DNA from 3 places in the Bradyrhizobium sp. JR4.3 genome. Region 1 is predicted to be linked to each of the others. Evidence: predicted binding sites of a transcription regulator. Region 1 holds the regulator's gene; each other region holds the start of a gene.
The links. The regulator HrcA, encoded in region 1, represses chaperone genes, less so after heat shock. The targets are predictions, from matches to a motif close to GTTAGCACTCNCNNNNNGNGAGTGCTAAC.
Positions count from the first base shown of each region.

Region 2: the regulator HrcA is predicted to act here: its motif matches at 3,366-3,394, upstream of ABIB91_RS01025 (co-chaperone GroES).
Region 3: the regulator HrcA is predicted to act here: its motif matches at 2,982-3,010, upstream of ABIB91_RS26590 (co-chaperone GroES).

Region 1 is NZ_JBEPQF010000047.1:20,255-25,632, forward strand. Features, by position in the region: gene ABIB91_RS37815 (hypothetical protein) at 118-1,059, shown strand; gene pncA (bifunctional nicotinamidase/pyrazinamidase) at 1,331-2,053, shown strand; gene grpE (nucleotide exchange factor GrpE) at 2,196-2,810, opposite strand; gene hrcA (heat-inducible transcriptional repressor HrcA) at 2,907-3,995, opposite strand; gene rph (ribonuclease PH) at 4,177-4,890, shown strand; gene rdgB (RdgB/HAM1 family non-canonical purine NTP pyrophosphatase) at 4,902-5,378, shown strand, end outside.
Region 2 is NZ_JBEPQF010000001.1:194,445-199,822, reverse strand. Features, by position in the region: gene ABIB91_RS01040 (O-linked N-acetylglucosamine transferase, SPINDLY family protein) at 1-2,065, shown strand, start outside; gene ABIB91_RS01035 (cupin domain-containing protein) at 2,078-2,617, opposite strand; gene ABIB91_RS01030 (usg protein) at 2,771-3,058, opposite strand; gene ABIB91_RS01025 (co-chaperone GroES) at 3,437-3,751, shown strand; gene groL (chaperonin GroEL) at 3,796-5,378, shown strand, end outside.
Region 3 is NZ_JBEPQF010000019.1:64,459-69,836, reverse strand. Features, by position in the region: gene ABIB91_RS26605 (hypothetical protein) at 1-615, opposite strand, end outside; gene ABIB91_RS26600 (hypothetical protein) at 642-821, shown strand; gene groL (chaperonin GroEL) at 818-2,449, opposite strand; gene ABIB91_RS26590 (co-chaperone GroES) at 2,596-2,892, opposite strand; gene ABIB91_RS26585 (hypothetical protein) at 3,206-3,727, shown strand; gene ABIB91_RS26580 (protein phosphatase CheZ) at 3,896-4,675, opposite strand; gene ABIB91_RS26575 (L,D-transpeptidase) at 4,990-5,378, shown strand, end outside.

The DNA.
Region 1 (5,378 bases):
GACCAAAACCGCTAAAAGGCGGGCAGCCGGCCGGGCTCGTCATCAGGCCGCCTCGCGCGACAAAACGGCCGGCCGGCCACCATCGAACGGCCTCAATGTGAACCAATCAGAGTGCCCATGAAGCTGATCCGCCCCCTCGCCGCGCTCGTCCTCCTCGTTGCCTCTGCGCTTCCGGCTCTGGCTGCCGACGCCGTTTTCCCACCTGGCTTGCGCCTCGGCATGGTGCCATTGGTCGGCCTTAACACGGCCAAGACTTTTCCCGGCTTCGAGAGCGAGGACGGCAGCGTCAAGGTGCTGATCACAGAGCTGCCGCCGGCGGCCTATGGCGAGGTCGTGAGCGCCTTCAACTCCAATCCGGCCGGAGCCAACGGCGTCAAGCAGGACAAGATCGAGACGCCCGCGGGACTTGCCTATTTCACCACCGAGAGCGGCAAGGCCGGCGAGACCCCGGTGCGGCGCTATTCGATGATCGTGCCGGGCGCCGGCTTCTCCGGCTATGTCGCGGTGCAGATTCCCGAGAATGCGGTCAAGATCTACACCGACGAGGCGGTGCGGCAGATGTTTGCGAGCGTCGTCACCCGCAAGCAGGTCTCGGCCGACGAGCAGATCGCGCTGATGCCGTTCAAGATCACCGATCTCGCCGACTTCAAGGACGTTCGCACGCTGGCGCCGGGCTCGAGCATCATCCTGGCCGACGGCGACGAGAGCTCCGGCTATGAATCGAAGCCGTTCATCATCCTCGGCGTGATCGGCGCCACCCCGCAAGCCGCCGACGACCGCGCCCGCTTCGCCCAGGAGGCGGCGCTCCAGATCCCCGGCGTGCGCGAGTCGCGCGTCACCATGTCCGAGCCGATCCGCATCAGCGGCCAGCAGGGGTTCGAGACCCGGATCGACGGCGTCAGCGGCAAGGACAAGACGCCGGTGACCGTGGTGCAGTGGATCCGCTTCAGCAGCGGCGGCGCCTCGCTGCGCATCATCGCCAGCGCCCCGCGCGAGCAATGGCCGACTGCCTTCACCCGCTTCCGCGCGGTCCGCGACGGCATCCAGCCAAAGGGCTAGCAGCATCTGCGCATGAGATGCGCTCCCTCCCCCGCTTGCGGGGGGCTGGGGAGAGGGTGTCGCCGCAAGGGGACAATCCCCCAGAGGATAGAACCCTCACCCGCCGCGCTCTACGAGCGCAGCGACCTCTCCCGCAAGCGGGCGAGGTGCACCGAACCCGCGGCTCAAGCCCAACGACTCACCAAAGCCGGCTGCATTTTCGGGCTTCTGTTCGTATACGAACGGAACTAGGCTCCCCTTCCGTTGAGTTCATCCTGGAGGGAGGCGAATGATGCTGGATCGGCGACAAGTCTTGGCAGCGCTCGGGACGAGCGCGCTCGTGGCGCTCGCGCCAACTGCAATTCTGGCAGCGGCATCGATCAAGCCGGACGATGCATCCGCGCTGCTCGTGATCGACGTGCAGAATTGCTTCCTTCCCGGCGGCAGCCTTGCCGTGAAGGAAGGCGAGCAGGTGGTGCCCGTCATCAACAAGATCTCGAAAGCGTTTTCGAACGTGGTGATGACGCAGGACTGGCACACGCAAGGCCATGTTTCCTTTGCGTCAGTCCACGCCGGCAAGAAGCCGTTCGAGACCGTCGATCTTCCCTACGGCAAGCAGGTGCTGTGGCCCGACCATTGCGTGCAGGGCACCGACGGCGCCGCGCTGTCGAAAGACCTTGCGATCCCGCACGCCGAGCTCATCATCCGCAAGGGTTTTCACAAGGACGTCGACAGCTATTCGGCCTTCCTCGAAGCCGACGGCAAAACCTCGACGGGTCTCGCCGGTTATCTGAAGGCGCGAAAGATCAAGCGCGTGTTCGTCGTGGGGCTGGCGACGGATTTCTGCGTGGCTTGGACCGCGCTCGACGCGCGCAAGGCGGGGTTCGAGGTCTATGTGGTGGAAGACGCCTGCCGCGGCATCGACAATCAGGGTTCGCTCGCAAAAGCCTGGGCCGATATGGCCAAGGCCGGCGTGAAGCGGATTCAGTCCGCAGATATCGCCGCGAGCGCGTAAGAGACGCAACCGAACTGCCAGACCCTCATCCTGAGGAGCGCGCTTCTTGGCGCGCGTCTCGAAGGATGAAGGCCCCCGCTGCAGCAGCTCGGCCTGCATGGTTCGAGACGGCGCTGACGCGCCTCCTCACCATGAGGATCGATCAGTTCGCCGCGCCGTTCGGCTCGTTGCTGTTGGCGGGCGCGGCCTTCGCGCCGCCCTTGGCGACACCGACCAAGGCGGGACGCAGCACGCGCTCGCCGATGGTGTAGCCGGCCTGCATGACCTGCACGACGGTGCCCGCGGGCACCGATGCATCAGGCACCTCGAACATCGCCTGCTGGAAGTTCGGGTCGAACTTCTGGCCCAAGGGGTCGAATTTCTTCACGCCGTGTTTTTCCAGCGCGCTCAGTAGCGAGCGCTCGGTCAGTTCGACGCCTTCGATCAGCGAGGCCAAGCCGGCATCGGCCGCCGCACGGGCTTCGACCGGAACGGCATCGAGCGCGCGCTGGAGGTTGTCGGCGATGTCGAGCACGTCGCGGGCAAAGCCCGTGACGCCGTAGAGCTTGGCGTCAGCGACCTCCTTGGCGGTGCGCTTGCGCAGATTCTCCATCTCGGCCAGCGTCCGCAACATGCGGTCGCGCGCCTCGGCGGCTTCCTTCTGCAAGAGCTCGACCGAGCCGGGCTCGGGATCGTCGGGCATGATGTAGGGTTTTGACACCACGGGCTCGCCGGCCGCAGCACTCGTGTCTTCGGGTTGCCGGTCTCGATCGGTCATCGGCTCTCTTTTCGCATTCGTCTCAGGGGGTTTCTGGCCCGCATATCGTGCTTCGGACGCCGAAAATCAAGCGCCCGTGATCGGGAGAGACGCCGGTCAGCCCCCCAGGAGCCGGCTGACGATGCGGGCAGCATAGTCCACGGTCGGGATCACACGGGCATAATTCAGCCGCGTCGGCCCGATCACGCCCAAAACGCCGACGATATGGCCGGCGGCATCCCGATAGGGCGAGATGATGGTGGACGAGCCCGACAGCGAGAACAGCTTGTTCTCACTGCCGATGAAGATCCGCACGCCTTCCGCAGTCTCGGCCCGCCCGAGCAGGTCGATGACCCCGCGCTTGGTCTCGAGATCGTCGAACAGCAGGCGAACGCGCTCGAGATCCTCCAGCGCATGCAAATCCTCGAGCAGATTGGCGTGGCCGCGGACGATGAGCTGGCGATCCTCGTTCTCGCCGCCGGACCAGCTGGCGATGCCGGCCGAGATCACCTTGTGCGTCAGCTGATCGAGCTCGGTGCGCGCCTCTCCGAGCGCGGTTTCGAGCTCCAGCCGCGCCTCGGCCAGGGTCCGGCCCCGGATGCGGGCATTGAGGAAGTTGCCGGCTTCGGTCAACGCCGAGGATGGAACCCCCGGCGGCAGTGTCAACACGCGATTTTCGACCTGCCCGTCCTCGCCGACCAGGATCACCAATGCCTTTTCCGGTTCCAACCGGACGAATTCGATATGTTTCAGCCGCGCATTGGATTTGGGCGTCAGCACGACGGCGGCGGCGCGGGTCAGGCCGGAGAGCCGCGTCAATGCCTCCTCGAGCGCAGCCTCCACCGATTGCGCGTGGCCGACGGAGGTCAACTGGCTCTGAATCGCCTGCCGTTCACTATCATTGAGGTCGCCGACCTGCATCAGGGCATCGACGAAGAAGCGCAGGCCGAGTTCCGTCGGCAGCCGGCCGGCGGAGGTGTGCGGGGCGTAGATCAGGCCGAGCTGTTCCAGGTCGGCCATGACGTTGCGGACCGAAGCGGGCGACAGCGGCATGGCGATCAGGCGCGAAATATTGCGCGAGCCCACCGGCTCCCCGGTCGCGAGATAGCTTTCGACGATTTGACGAAAGATGTCGCGAGAACGCTCGTTGAGCTGGGCGAGGCCCGCGCGCGGCGCGATCAGATGGATCGGATCGTGATGGGCCACAGACCGTAACTCCTCTAAGATAAAGGTAATTTGTCTATCCCGGACGCTTCTGACAAGCGTGCCGTTGGCGGATTGAAAATCGGGGGTGAATAAGGCCTCGATCTTCCCCCTTGCCGCCCACCCTCACCCAACCTACAAGCACCGCCAACAGCCCTTTTCCGAGAGTTTTGGAGGATTTCCCATGCGGCCAAGCCGCCGTGCGCCCGACGAATTGCGCCCCGTGACGCTGGAGCGCGGCGTGGTCAAATATGCGGAAGGCTCGTGCCTGGTGAAATTCGGCGACACCCACGTGCTGGTCACCGCCACGCTGGAAGACCGCCTGCCGCCATGGCTCAAGGGCCAGGGCCGCGGCTGGGTCACCGCCGAATACGGCATGCTGCCGCGCGCGACCTCGGAACGCACCCGCCGCGAGGCCTCCGCCGGAAAGCAGAGCGGCCGCACCGTCGAAATCCAGCGCCTGATCGGCCGCTCGCTTCGCACCATCATCAATCTCGAAGCGCTCGGTGAGCGCCAGATCACGGTCGATTGCGACGTGCTCCAGGCCGACGGCGGCACCCGCACGGCCTCGATCACCGGTGCCTGGGTCGCGCTCGCCGATTGCGTCAGCTGGATGAAGGCGCGCAACATGGTCAAGGCCAATGTGTTGCGCGACAACGTCGCCGCGATCTCCTGCGGCATCTACAAGGGCACGCCCGTGCTCGACCTCGACTATGCCGAGGACTCCGAAGCCGATACCGACGCCAATTTCGTCATGACGGGCGATGGCCGCATCATCGAAGTCCAGGGCACCGCGGAACGCGAGCCGTTCACGGAAGCCGAGTTCCTGGCGTTGATGGCGCTTGCGCGCAAGGGCGTCGCGCGTCTCGTGGACTTGCAGAAACTGGCGGTAGCGTAGTCAATAGGCCGATGCATCGCCGAATCACCGGAAAGCTGGTCATCGCGACCCATAATCCCGGCAAGCTCGCCGAGATGAAGGAGCTGCTTGCGCCTTACGGCATCGAGGCGGTGTCGGCCGGCGAATTAGATCTTCCGGAGCCGGAAGAGACCGGAAACGATTTCCGCAGCAACGCCGCGATCAAGGCGATCGCGGCAGCGCAGGCGACGAAGCTGCCGTCTTTCGCCGATGATTCCGGCATCGTGGTCGACGCGCTCGACGGCGCTCCCGGCATCTACTCGGCGCGCTGGGCCGGCCCGAACAAGGATTTTGCCGCGGCAATGGCGCAGATCGAACGGCTGTTGCAGGAGCGCGGCGCGACCACGCCCGCCAAGCGCAAGGCGCATTTCGTTTCCGCGCTCTGCGTTGCATGGCCCGACGATCATCTCGAAGAGGTCGAGGGGCGCGTCGACGGCACGCTGGTGTGGCCGCCGCGCGGCACCGCCGGC
Region 2 (5,378 bases), on a different contig from region 1:
CGAGGTGACGCCGTTGCTCGCGCGCGCCCTCCAGCTGCACAAAGCGGGACTTCTCCGCGAGGCCAAGGCGGCCTATCGCGAACTCCTGGAGCTCGCGCCCAACCAATTCATCGCGCTTCATTTGCTGGGCGTCTTGGAGTCTGAAGCCAAAAACTATCAGCAAGCGCAAGTTCTGCTGAGCCGAGCGGTTGCCGTGGATCCCCGATCTGCCGAAGCTCATATGAGTCTGGGCGTGGCGCTCAACGGGCTAAAACGTCACAATGAGGCCCGCGAGAGCTATCGAAAGGCCCTCGCCTTGCGACCCAACTACGCCTTAGCCCTGTCCAATCTCGGTAACGCGAGCGCTGCCCTTGAACTTTACCAGGAAGCGCTCGAGAGCTACGACAAGGCGCTCGCAATCGACGGAAAACTTTCCGAAGCCCATAACGGCCGGGGTTGGGCGCTCTGCCGTCTGCGCGCCTATGACGAGGCTATCGCAAGCTTAAACCGCGCGCTATCGATCAAGCCTGACTATGCCTCGGCGCTGTCGACCCGCGCCGTTGCATTGCGGGACCTTCAGCGATTTGACGAAGCCATGGCGGATTGCAATCGAGCAATCGCCCTGGCACCCGATGACGCGAATGGGTGGCTCCGGCGGGCCAGCATCTTGCTCCTGACCCGGCAAGTTGCCGAAGCATTGGCCGATTGCGAGATGGCTCTCGCGACCGATCCCGGCTTCTCTCAGGCCCACAGCCTGCTCGGCCAATGTCTCGCGGCACTTGGCCGGGTTGACGAAGCCCTCGCCAGTTTCGACAGAGCTCTCGACATTGAGCCTGATCAGAGCACGATCTCCAGCAAGATATTCACCCTCGATTTTGTGGCCGACGCCAGCGTTGCGCAGCATCAGCAAGCGCGACATGTATGGTGGGAGCAGATCGGTGCGAAGATCGCCTCAGCAGCGGCGGGACCGCATGATAACAGCCGCGATCCGGATCGCCGTCTGGTGCTGGGTTATGTCTCGTCGGATTTTCACGCACATTCGGCGGCGTTCGTTTTCAAGCCGGTCTTGCAGCACCATGATCGGGCACAGTTCGAGATCGTGTGCTACGCGTGTTCAGCGAAAGCGGATGCGACGACCCGCGAATTTCAGGGGATCGCCGATCGCTGGCGCGACGCCTCGCAATGGTCCGACGATCGCCTCGCCGCTCAGATCCGCACCGATGGCGTCGATATCCTGATCGATCTGTCCGGCCATACCAGCGGAAACCGCCTCGGTGTGTTTGCGCGCAAGCCGGCACCTGTTCAGGTGCATGGCTGGGGCCACGGTACCGGCACCGGGCTGCCAACAATCGATTATCTATTCTCGGATCCGGTCGCGATTCCTGTCGCGGTTCGGCATCTGTTTGCGGAGACCATCGTTGACCTGCCATGTTTTGTGACGCTGGCGCCGCTGCCGGCGGGGATCGCGCGGGCGCCGACGCCGGCGATTGCGAACGGCTTCGTCACGTTCGGTGTCTTCAACCGCATCAGCAAGATTTCGAACGAGGCAGTGGAAGTCTGGTCCAGGATTCTCGAGCAGGTGCCGGGTTCGCGACTGCTGATCAAGGATACCGCGCTGGACGCTCAGCTGGTCCGCGACAACCTGCTGGCGCGGTTTGCCGCTTGCCGATTGCCGGCCGAACGCGTCGATCTGCTCGGAGCCACGTCGCGCGAGGAACATCTGGCAACGTTCAATCGGGTCGATATTGGTCTCGACCCATTCCCGCAGAATGGCGGCGTCAGCACTTGGGAAGCCTTGCAGATGGGCGTGCCGGTGGTGGCGAAGCTCGGTCATAGCCTGCCGAGCCGTGCCGCCGCCTCCATCCTTGCCGCGCTGGGCCTGCCGGACTGGGTCGCGGATAGCGATGAGGCGTATGTCGAAATCGCAGCGAGCCGTGGGTCGCAGATCGGCGAGCTCGATAAGTTGCGCGGCGAACTGCCCGGACAAATCAAGGCTGCCGCCGCCGGCAACCCCGTCTCATACGCGCAAGCGGTGGACGATGCCTATCGCGCGATGTGGAAACGCTATTGCAACGACGGCGGCTGATCTGCGCTTCGCCTACGCCTTCAACTCCACCGTCCTGAACTCCGCCGGCAGGATCACCTCCAGCAGTTCGACGTCGTCCGAATAGTCGAGGATCATGTGCTTGATCTTCGGCGGCTGGGTCCAGGCGCTGCCTTCTTTCATCAGCGTCTCGCCCTCTCCGTCCATATAGGTCTTCACCCAGCCCTTGAGCACGTAGACCATCTGGAATTCGACGTCGTGGAAGTGCAGCTTCGACACCTCGTCCGGATTGCAGGGGCCTTGCAGCCGGATCACGTGCGCTTGCGCGAGGCCGTGGCTCGCGGCGGCGATGCCGAGATCGCGATACTTCGCGTAGGTGCGCAGGCCGTCGGCCTTGAAGTCTTCCTCGCGGTGATGGCTGATGGCGATGCGCTGCTTGGGACGCGCCGGTTTCTTGACGGATGACTTTGCCGGTGTCGCGCGAGCTTTCGCCTTCACCGTCTTGCGCGCCGAGGATCGTGCGGCAGGTTTGGCCCCGCTTCGCTTCTTTACCGCCGCCTGCGATGCGCTACGCGATTTTGCTTTCTTGGCCATGGGCGGTCTCCCCTGTTGTTATGGGGAGAGGCTAGCACAGAATGCGAAATCGTAGAGTAGGTCAGCGCTCACGTAACCCACCACTTCTTTCCGCAACCGTTGAAGCATGGTGGGTTACGCTGACGCCGCCCCCCTGCAGTACCGCGCTCGCCTTCAATGCAGCCGGAACACGCCGTCCACCGCGCGCAGCTCGGCCGGCTTGATCAGCTTGGAATGCGCGACGGTGACCGAGAATAGCGGCCCGTCGAGCTTCTTCTGCCAGAACGCCAGGAAATCCGTCAGCGCGGGAAATTTCGGAAACATGTCGTAGTTCTGCCAGACATAGGTCTGGAGCAGCGAGCGATGATCCGGCATCCGGTAGAGAATTTCGGCCGTCGTCAGCCCGTAACCCAGCACCTGTTTCCGGAAGTCGTCGGAAACAACCCCAACTCGCGAGACCATGCCAACCTCCTTTGCAGGAGCGCATATTCAAGGGATGGCTTTCCGGTAAGCGCCCTACGAGCCACCCGGTGGAGATGCGCTCACATGAGTCAAATGTGACGCAAACTGACAATCCATCTCAAGCCCAAAAGTTTAACAAGCTGTTGAAATTCAATGCGTTAGCAGCAGATGTGGCTCCCTGCTAATACGGGCGCCGAGCACGATTAACGATGGAAAGAGATTTTGGCAGGCGGCGCTTCCGAGTGCTATTTTTCTGCTACAAGCCCTTGCTCCCGCCAAAATCCTGCCTTATCTGAGCTGTGCCTGTGCTAGCACTCGCGGGCGCAGACTGCTAACAACCCAAAATTCCCAACTCGTGCAAAAGCTTAGGAGAACTGCATGAAATTCCGTCCGCTTCACGACCGCGTCGTGGTCAAGCGCATCGACGCAGAAGAGAAGACCGCTGGCGGCATCATCATTCCCGACACGGCCAAGGAAAAGCCCTCGCAGGGCGAGATCGTCGCCGTGGGCCCGGGTGGCCGCGACGAAGCAGGCAAGCTGATCCCGATCGACCTGAAGGTCGGCGACCGCGTGCTGTTCGGCAAGTGGTCCGGCACTGAGGTCAAGATCGACAACATCGATCTGCTGATCATGAAGGAAAGCGACATCATGGGCGTCCTCGACGTCCCCGCTTCCAAGAAGAAGGCGGCCTAAGAGCCCCTCTCTTATCCAGCTAAACACCTAAGGAAAAAATCCAGATGGCAGCAAAAGAAGTTAAATTCTCCGTTGATGCGCGCGACAAGATGCTTCGCGGCGTCGACATTCTCGCCAATGCGGTGAAGGTCACGCTCGGTCCGAAGGGCCGCAACGTCGTGCTCGACAAGTCGTTCGGCGCTCCCCGCATCACCAAGGACGGCGTCACCGTCGCCAAGGAGATCGAGCTCGAGGACAAGTTCGAGAACATGGGCGCGCAGATGGTGCGCGAAGTCGCTTCGAAGTCCGCTGACGCGGCCGGCGACGGCACCACCACCGCCACCGTGCTGGCCCAGGCGATCGTGCGCGAAGGCGCCAAGTCGGTTGCCGCCGGCATGAACCCGATGGACCTGAAGCGCGGTATCGACCTCGCGGTCGAAGCCGTCGTTGCGGACCTCGTCAAGAACTCCAAGAAGGTTACCTCGAACGACGAGATCGCCCAGGTCGGCACCATCTCGGCCAACGGTGACGCGGAGATCGGCAAGTTCCTCGCCGACGCCATGAAGAAGGTCGGCAACGAGGGTGTCATCACCGTCGAGGAAGCCAAGTCGCTCGAGACCGAGCTCGACGTCGTCGAGGGCATGCAGTTCGACCGCGGCTACATCTCGCCCTACTTCGTCACCAACGCCGACAAGATGCGCGTTGAGATGGACGACGCCTACATCCTCATCAACGAGAAGAAGCTCTCCTCGCTGAACGAGCTGCTGCCGCTGCTCGAGGCCGTGGTGCAGACCGGCAAGCCGCTGGTCATCGTCGCCGAGGACGTCGAAGGCGAAGCGCTTGCGACCCTGGTCGTGAACCGTCTCCGTGGCGGCCTGAAGGTTGCGGCCGTCAAGGCTCCGGGCTTCGGCGATCGCCGCAAGGCCATGCTGCAGGACATCGCGATCCTGACCGGCGGCCAGGCGATCTCGGAAGATCTCGGCATCAAGCTCGAGAACGTCACGCTCAACATGCTCGGTCGCGCCAAGAAGGTGATGATCGACAAGGAGAACACCACGATCGTCAACGGCGCCGGCAAGAAGGCCGACATCGAGGCGCGCGTGGCTCAGATCAAGGCGCAGATCGAGGAAACCACCTCGGACTACGACCGTGAGAAGCTCCAGGAGCGTCTTGCCAAGCTCGCTGGCGGCGTCGCGGTGATCCGCGTCGGCGGCGCGACTGAGGTCGAGGTGAAGGAGCGCAAGGATCGCGTTGATGACGCGATGCATGCGACCCGCGCGGCTGTGGAAGAAGGTATCGTCCCGGGCGGCGGCGTCGCCCTGCTCCGTGCCTCCGAGCAGCTCAAGGGCCTGCGCACCAAGAACGACGACCAGAAGACCGGCGTCGAGATCGTCCGCAAGGCGCTCTCCGCGCCCGCTCGCCAGATCGCGATCAACGCCGGTGAAGACGGCTCCGTGATCGTCGGCAAGGTCCTCGAGAACAAGTCGTACGCCTATGGCTTCGACTCCCAGACCGGCGAATATGTCGACCTCGTCAAGAAGGGCATCATCGACCCGACCAAGGTGGTCCGTACCGCGATCCAGAACGCAGCCTCGGTTGCGGCTCTCTTGATCACCACGGAAGCCATGGTCGCCGAGCTGCCCAAGAA
Region 3 (5,378 bases), on a different contig from region 1:
CGCCAGCGTCACCTCGACGTCCTGGCCCTTCAGGCTCTTGAGGAACTCGGTCGCGGCATCCAGCTTGACCTTGACCGCGATCGCTTCCGGCGAGACGTCGGTGAAATCCTTCGGCTGCGGCGTGATGCCGTCGTCGGAGGTCTGGTTGTCGAGGAATTCCTTCTCGCTGAGATCGGAATTGTCGGGCGAGGTGACCTCGGTCACGGCCTGGCCGATGCTGATCTGGCCGCGGAATTCGAACGTGTCTCCGGCCTGTTTGCGCAGCAGTTTGACGGTGACCGGCGCCTTCGCGCCGAGGCTCTGCGTCGTACCCGTCAGGTTCTGGCCGGCGACCTGGAGATTGACGACGAAGCGGTCCTTGCGGTCGGAATTCTTCGCGACGGGATAACAGACGTCGAGCACGGCTGCGGTGACGGTCTTGCCCTGGCGTGTCTCCTTCAGGATCACGTCGGCATTGCCGTCCATCAGCCCGTCGATCGAGGTGAAATAGCGCGTCTCGACGCCGCCGGGCGCCGTGGCCTTCGGCGACAGCTTCATCTGGGCGGATGCGACCTCAGGCGAAACTGCAAGCAGAGCCGCCAGAACGGCCGTGGAGCAAAACACAAGCGCGCGCATCGAGGAAATCCCTGAGGCAATGGGGCATGATCCGGAAAAATGTGGAGCGGTTTTCCGATCAGATCATGCCCAAACAATTCGAATCGGGCGTCACCGTAGTGGGTTTTGGCCGCCGGTTGAATTGGAAAGCACGGGGCACGATTGCCAAAAAAGAAGGCCGCCCGGAGGCGGCCTTCGCAACACTGCAATGGAACGGACGGCTTTAGAAGCCGCCCATACCGCCACCGCCCGGCATGCCGGGCGCGGCGTCCTTCTTCGGCGACTCCGCAACCATGGCCTCGGTGGTCACCAGCAGGCCGGCGATCGAGGCGGCGTCCTGGAGCGCGGTGCGCACCACCTTGGCGGGGTCGATGATGCCCTTCTCGACCATGTCGACATACTCCTCGGTCTGGGCGTCGAAGCCGAAGGTCTCGGACTTGTTCTCCAGGATCTTGCCGACGACGATCGAGCCTTCCACGCCCGCGTTCTCGGAGATCTGGCGGATCGGGGCTTCCAGCGCCTTCAGCACGATGTTGATGCCGGCCTGGACGTCGGCATTGGCATTGGTCAGACGGCCGACCGCCTTCTTGGCGCGGAGCAACGCGACGCCGCCGCCGGGGACGATGCCTTCCTGCACCGCGGCGCGGGTGGCGTTGAGCGCATCCTCGACGCGGTCCTTCTTCTCCTTGACCTCGATCTCGGTGGCGCCGCCGACGCGGATCACCGCGACGCCGCCTGCGAGCTTGGCGAGACGCTCCTGGAGCTTCTCACGGTCGTAATCCGAGGTGGTCTCCTCGATCTGGGCCTTGATCTGGCCGACGCGGGCCTCGATCTCCGGCTTCTTGCCGGCGCCCTTGACGATTGTGGTGTTCTCCTTGTCGATCACCACCTTGCCCGCGCGCCCAAGCATCTTCACCGTGACGTTCTCGAGCTTCATGCCGAGGTCTTCGGAGATCAGCTGGCCGCCGGTGAGGATCGCGAGGTCCTCGAGCATGGCCTTGCGGCGGTCGCCGAAGCCCGGCGCCTTGACGGCGGCGACCTTCAGGCCGCCACGGAGGCGGTTGACGACCAGGGTGGCCAGCGCCTCGCCCTCGACGTCCTCGGCGATGATGACGAGCGGCTTGCCCGACTGCACCACGGCTTCAAGCACCGGCAGCATGGCCTGCAGGCCGGACAGCTTCTTCTCGTGCAGGAGGATGTAGGCGTCCTCGAGCTCGGCGGTCATCTTCTCGGGGTTGGTCACGAAGTAGGGGCTGAGATAGCCGCGGTCGAACTTCATGCCCTCGACGATGTCCACCTCGGTGTCGAGCGACTTGTTCTCCTCGACGGTGATGACGCCCTCGTTGCCGACCTTCTGCATCGCCTGCGCGATCATTTTGCCGATGGCGGCATCGCCGTTGGCCGAGATGGTGCCGACCTGGGCGACCTCGGAGGAGGCGGCGACCGGCTTGGCGCGCTTCTCGATGTCCTTGACGACGGCCGCGACCGCGATGTCGATGCCGCGCTTGAGGTCCATCGGGTTCATGCCGGCGGCAACCGACTTGGCGCCTTCGCGCACGATGGACTGGGCCAGCACGGTCGCGGTCGTGGTGCCGTCGCCGGCGAGGTCGTTGGTCTTGGAGGCGACCTCACGCACCATCTGGGCGCCCATGTTCTCGAACTTGTCCTCGAGCTCGATCTCCTTGGCGACGGTGACGCCGTCCTTGGTGATACGGGGCGCGCCGAACGACTTCTCGATGAGCACGTTGCGGCCCTTCGGGCCGAGCGTCACCTTGACGGCGTTGGCGAGAATGTCGACGCCGCGCAGCATGCGATCGCGCGCGTCTCCGGAAAACTTGACGTCTTTGGCAGCCATGGTCTGCAATTCCTCTTCTATTTTCGTGATGTGTCTTGTTTATTGGGTCGCCTCATTCCGGGATCTGCGATCGAACCCGGCGGAATGATGCATGCCCGGATCGAGTGACCCGGGCATGCATTCAGCGGCCGTTCAGGCGTCTGGCCTTAGGCCATCACACCCATGATGTCCGACTCCTTCATGATCAGGAGCTCATCGTTGTCGATCTTGACCTCGGTGCCCGACCACTTGCCAAACAGCACACGGTCGCCGACCTTGAGGTCGATCGGGATCAGCTTGCCGGCCTCGTCGCGGCCACCGGGGCCGACGGCGACGACTTCGCCCTGGGACGGCTTTTCCTTGGCCGTGTCCGGAATGATGATGCCGCCCTTGGTCTTTGACTCGGCGTCGATACGTTTGACCACGACACGGTCATGCAGCGGACGAAATTTGGATTTAGTCATGACGTTTCCCTTTGGAGGCTCGCTTCGGAAGGAGTGAAAGTGGGCGGGCGGCGCTTCCGTCCACCCTTCCCGAGGATCGATCGGCGCGCGTTAGCAATCCATCTTTCAGAGTGCTAATGGTGCGTCCGGGAATATGGCTTGGCCGCGATCCTGTCAAGCAAAGGTGGTTAAGCGATTGGTGAGACGGATATAGGATGGTGACATTGGAAACTTGTTCGGGGCGCCGGCGTATTAAAGGACGTCATTGCTCCGGCAGCGGTTTTGCGCTTGGCTGCGGAAGGGGTGCGGCCATGGTTTTGTCCGGGGGAATGCCATGATCAGTTCAGCTCACGCGCGCACGGTCGCCAATCTGGCGGCGGCTTCTTGCCTGGCGCTGCTGCTTGGCGCCTGCGGCGGCGGCATGAGCCTGCCGTCCTTTTCTTCGTCCTCACCGCCCCCCGAGGCCGAGCCCGGCACCGGTCCGGAAATGCCCGCGTCGATCCGCGCCGACGAGATCGTTGGGCGCTGGGGCCTCGCCTCGTTCCAGAACCCGGCCGACCGCGCCCGCACCGAGGCTGCCGCCCGGGCCCAATGCAAAAATCCTTACGTGATCACCGCCGGCTCCTCCGGCGGCGTGATCATGCATCTGGCGGACCAGGCAACACCGCAGGAGCTGCGGCTGAAGGGGTCGCCCAGCGGCAAGAATTATATCGGGCCGGCGGGTCCGACGCCCGGCGAGCAGGACCGCGAGATCGTCTCCTTCGACGGTCGCGTCCTCATCACCCGCTTCATCGACAAGGACGCCGCCACCCGCTACGGCAACATGGTCTACGTCCGCTGCGCGCCGAGGGCGTGATCGCGGCGCCGGCCTAGCCACTCGTCATTGCGAGAAGCGAAGCGACGAAGCAATCCAGGCTGCCTCCGCGGACACAATCTGGATTGCTTCGCTTCGCTCGCAATGACGTCCAAAACAAAAAAACGCCGGCTCTCGCCGGCGTTTTGTTTTCCGTAGCGTCGCGTCCGCTCAGTCGAACAGCGCGTCGATGTCGTCCTGCGAGGCGTGGCCGACGTCGCCGGCGAGCTTCGGGCCGTTGAGAAGCTTGTCGTCGTCGCTGCGGGTGTCGACCTGCGGCACGACGTGGGACTTGATCGCGTCGACACCGCCCCAGATTTCCATCATGGAATTGATGTGCTGCTCGATGAACTTCATCGTGCTCATGACCTTGCTGATGCGCTGGCCGGTCAGGTCCTGGAAGTTGCAGGCTTCGAAGATCGAGATGACGCGTTCCTGGATATCGTCGGCGAGCCGCTTCTGCTGATCGGCCGATTGCACCTTGGCCATCGCGCTGGCCGCCTGGTCGATCGACTCGGCGGCTTCGAGGATCTGCTGGGTCGCCTGTTCGGTGCCGCCGACGACCGCGCCGAGCTCGCCATTGACCTTGGCCATTTCGCCGCCGTCGAAGCTCTTGCCATGCAGTGTCGCGATCTCGCGCTTGGTGCGGTCGATGGCGTCGTGGATGAGGTCGAGCTCGACCTTCAGCTTCTCGCACTGCTCGATCTGCGCCCGGTAAGTATCGAGCATGGTACGGGCTTCGGAGAGCTCATGGGCGGTGGAGGCGTCGATCGCCGCCATGGCGGCGCTGCCGGACAAGGGCACGGTGCCCTTCGCCATCTGTGCACGGATCGCACGCAACTCGGCCATGATCTCGCTATGCATCGGCGCAGCCTCCTCAATCATTTCGGGGCTTGGCATCTCGCCGACAATAGCCTCTTCGACACGAAAACGTTTGCGGTGAATAGCCATCAAGAACTCCCCCCACCTCACTCACGCGTCTTTGTAGGCAGAAGCGATTTAACACGAAGTTCACAGCCGGAACTGTCGTGCGGTTGTGCGCGACGGCTTGCAAACGGGCGATTAACCATGCGTGCGCGGCGTTCATCGAAAATAAACGCTGATCGCCAAATTGCACCGCTGCCGACGACGTGGTGAATCGAAATGGCGTTTCCGTTTACCAAACAAAACGCCTTTTGCTCTTTATTGACCACGTCGCGGGTGCGGATCAGCCATCACCTCGCCACGACGCATGTGATCTAGACGAAACAGTACAGAGTACGTCGATGTTCAAGAAAATGTCTGTCGCGCTGCTTGGCAGCGCTTGCACCTTCATTGCCGGCGTCAACAGCGCCAGCGCCTTCGACAATAGCGTGCCGAACGATCCGCCCGCGGTGCTGTACCAGCCGCAGGTGCCGCCTGCGCCGGTGCGTGTCGCCTCCAATTCGAACATGGGCGGCGGCTTCATCGAGTTCATCTTCGGCGACGGGCCCGGCCGCGGTCCGGCCTACGCTCCGCAGCAGCCGGTGTACCAACAGCAGCCTGGTTATTATGACCAGCGTCGCCTGCCGCCGATGGGCGAGCCGCAGACACAGGGCGCAGGTCTCCAGCAGGAGGCGGTCGATCCGCGGCAGCGTCAGTTCGATCCGAGATTCGAGAAACAACTCGTTGACTA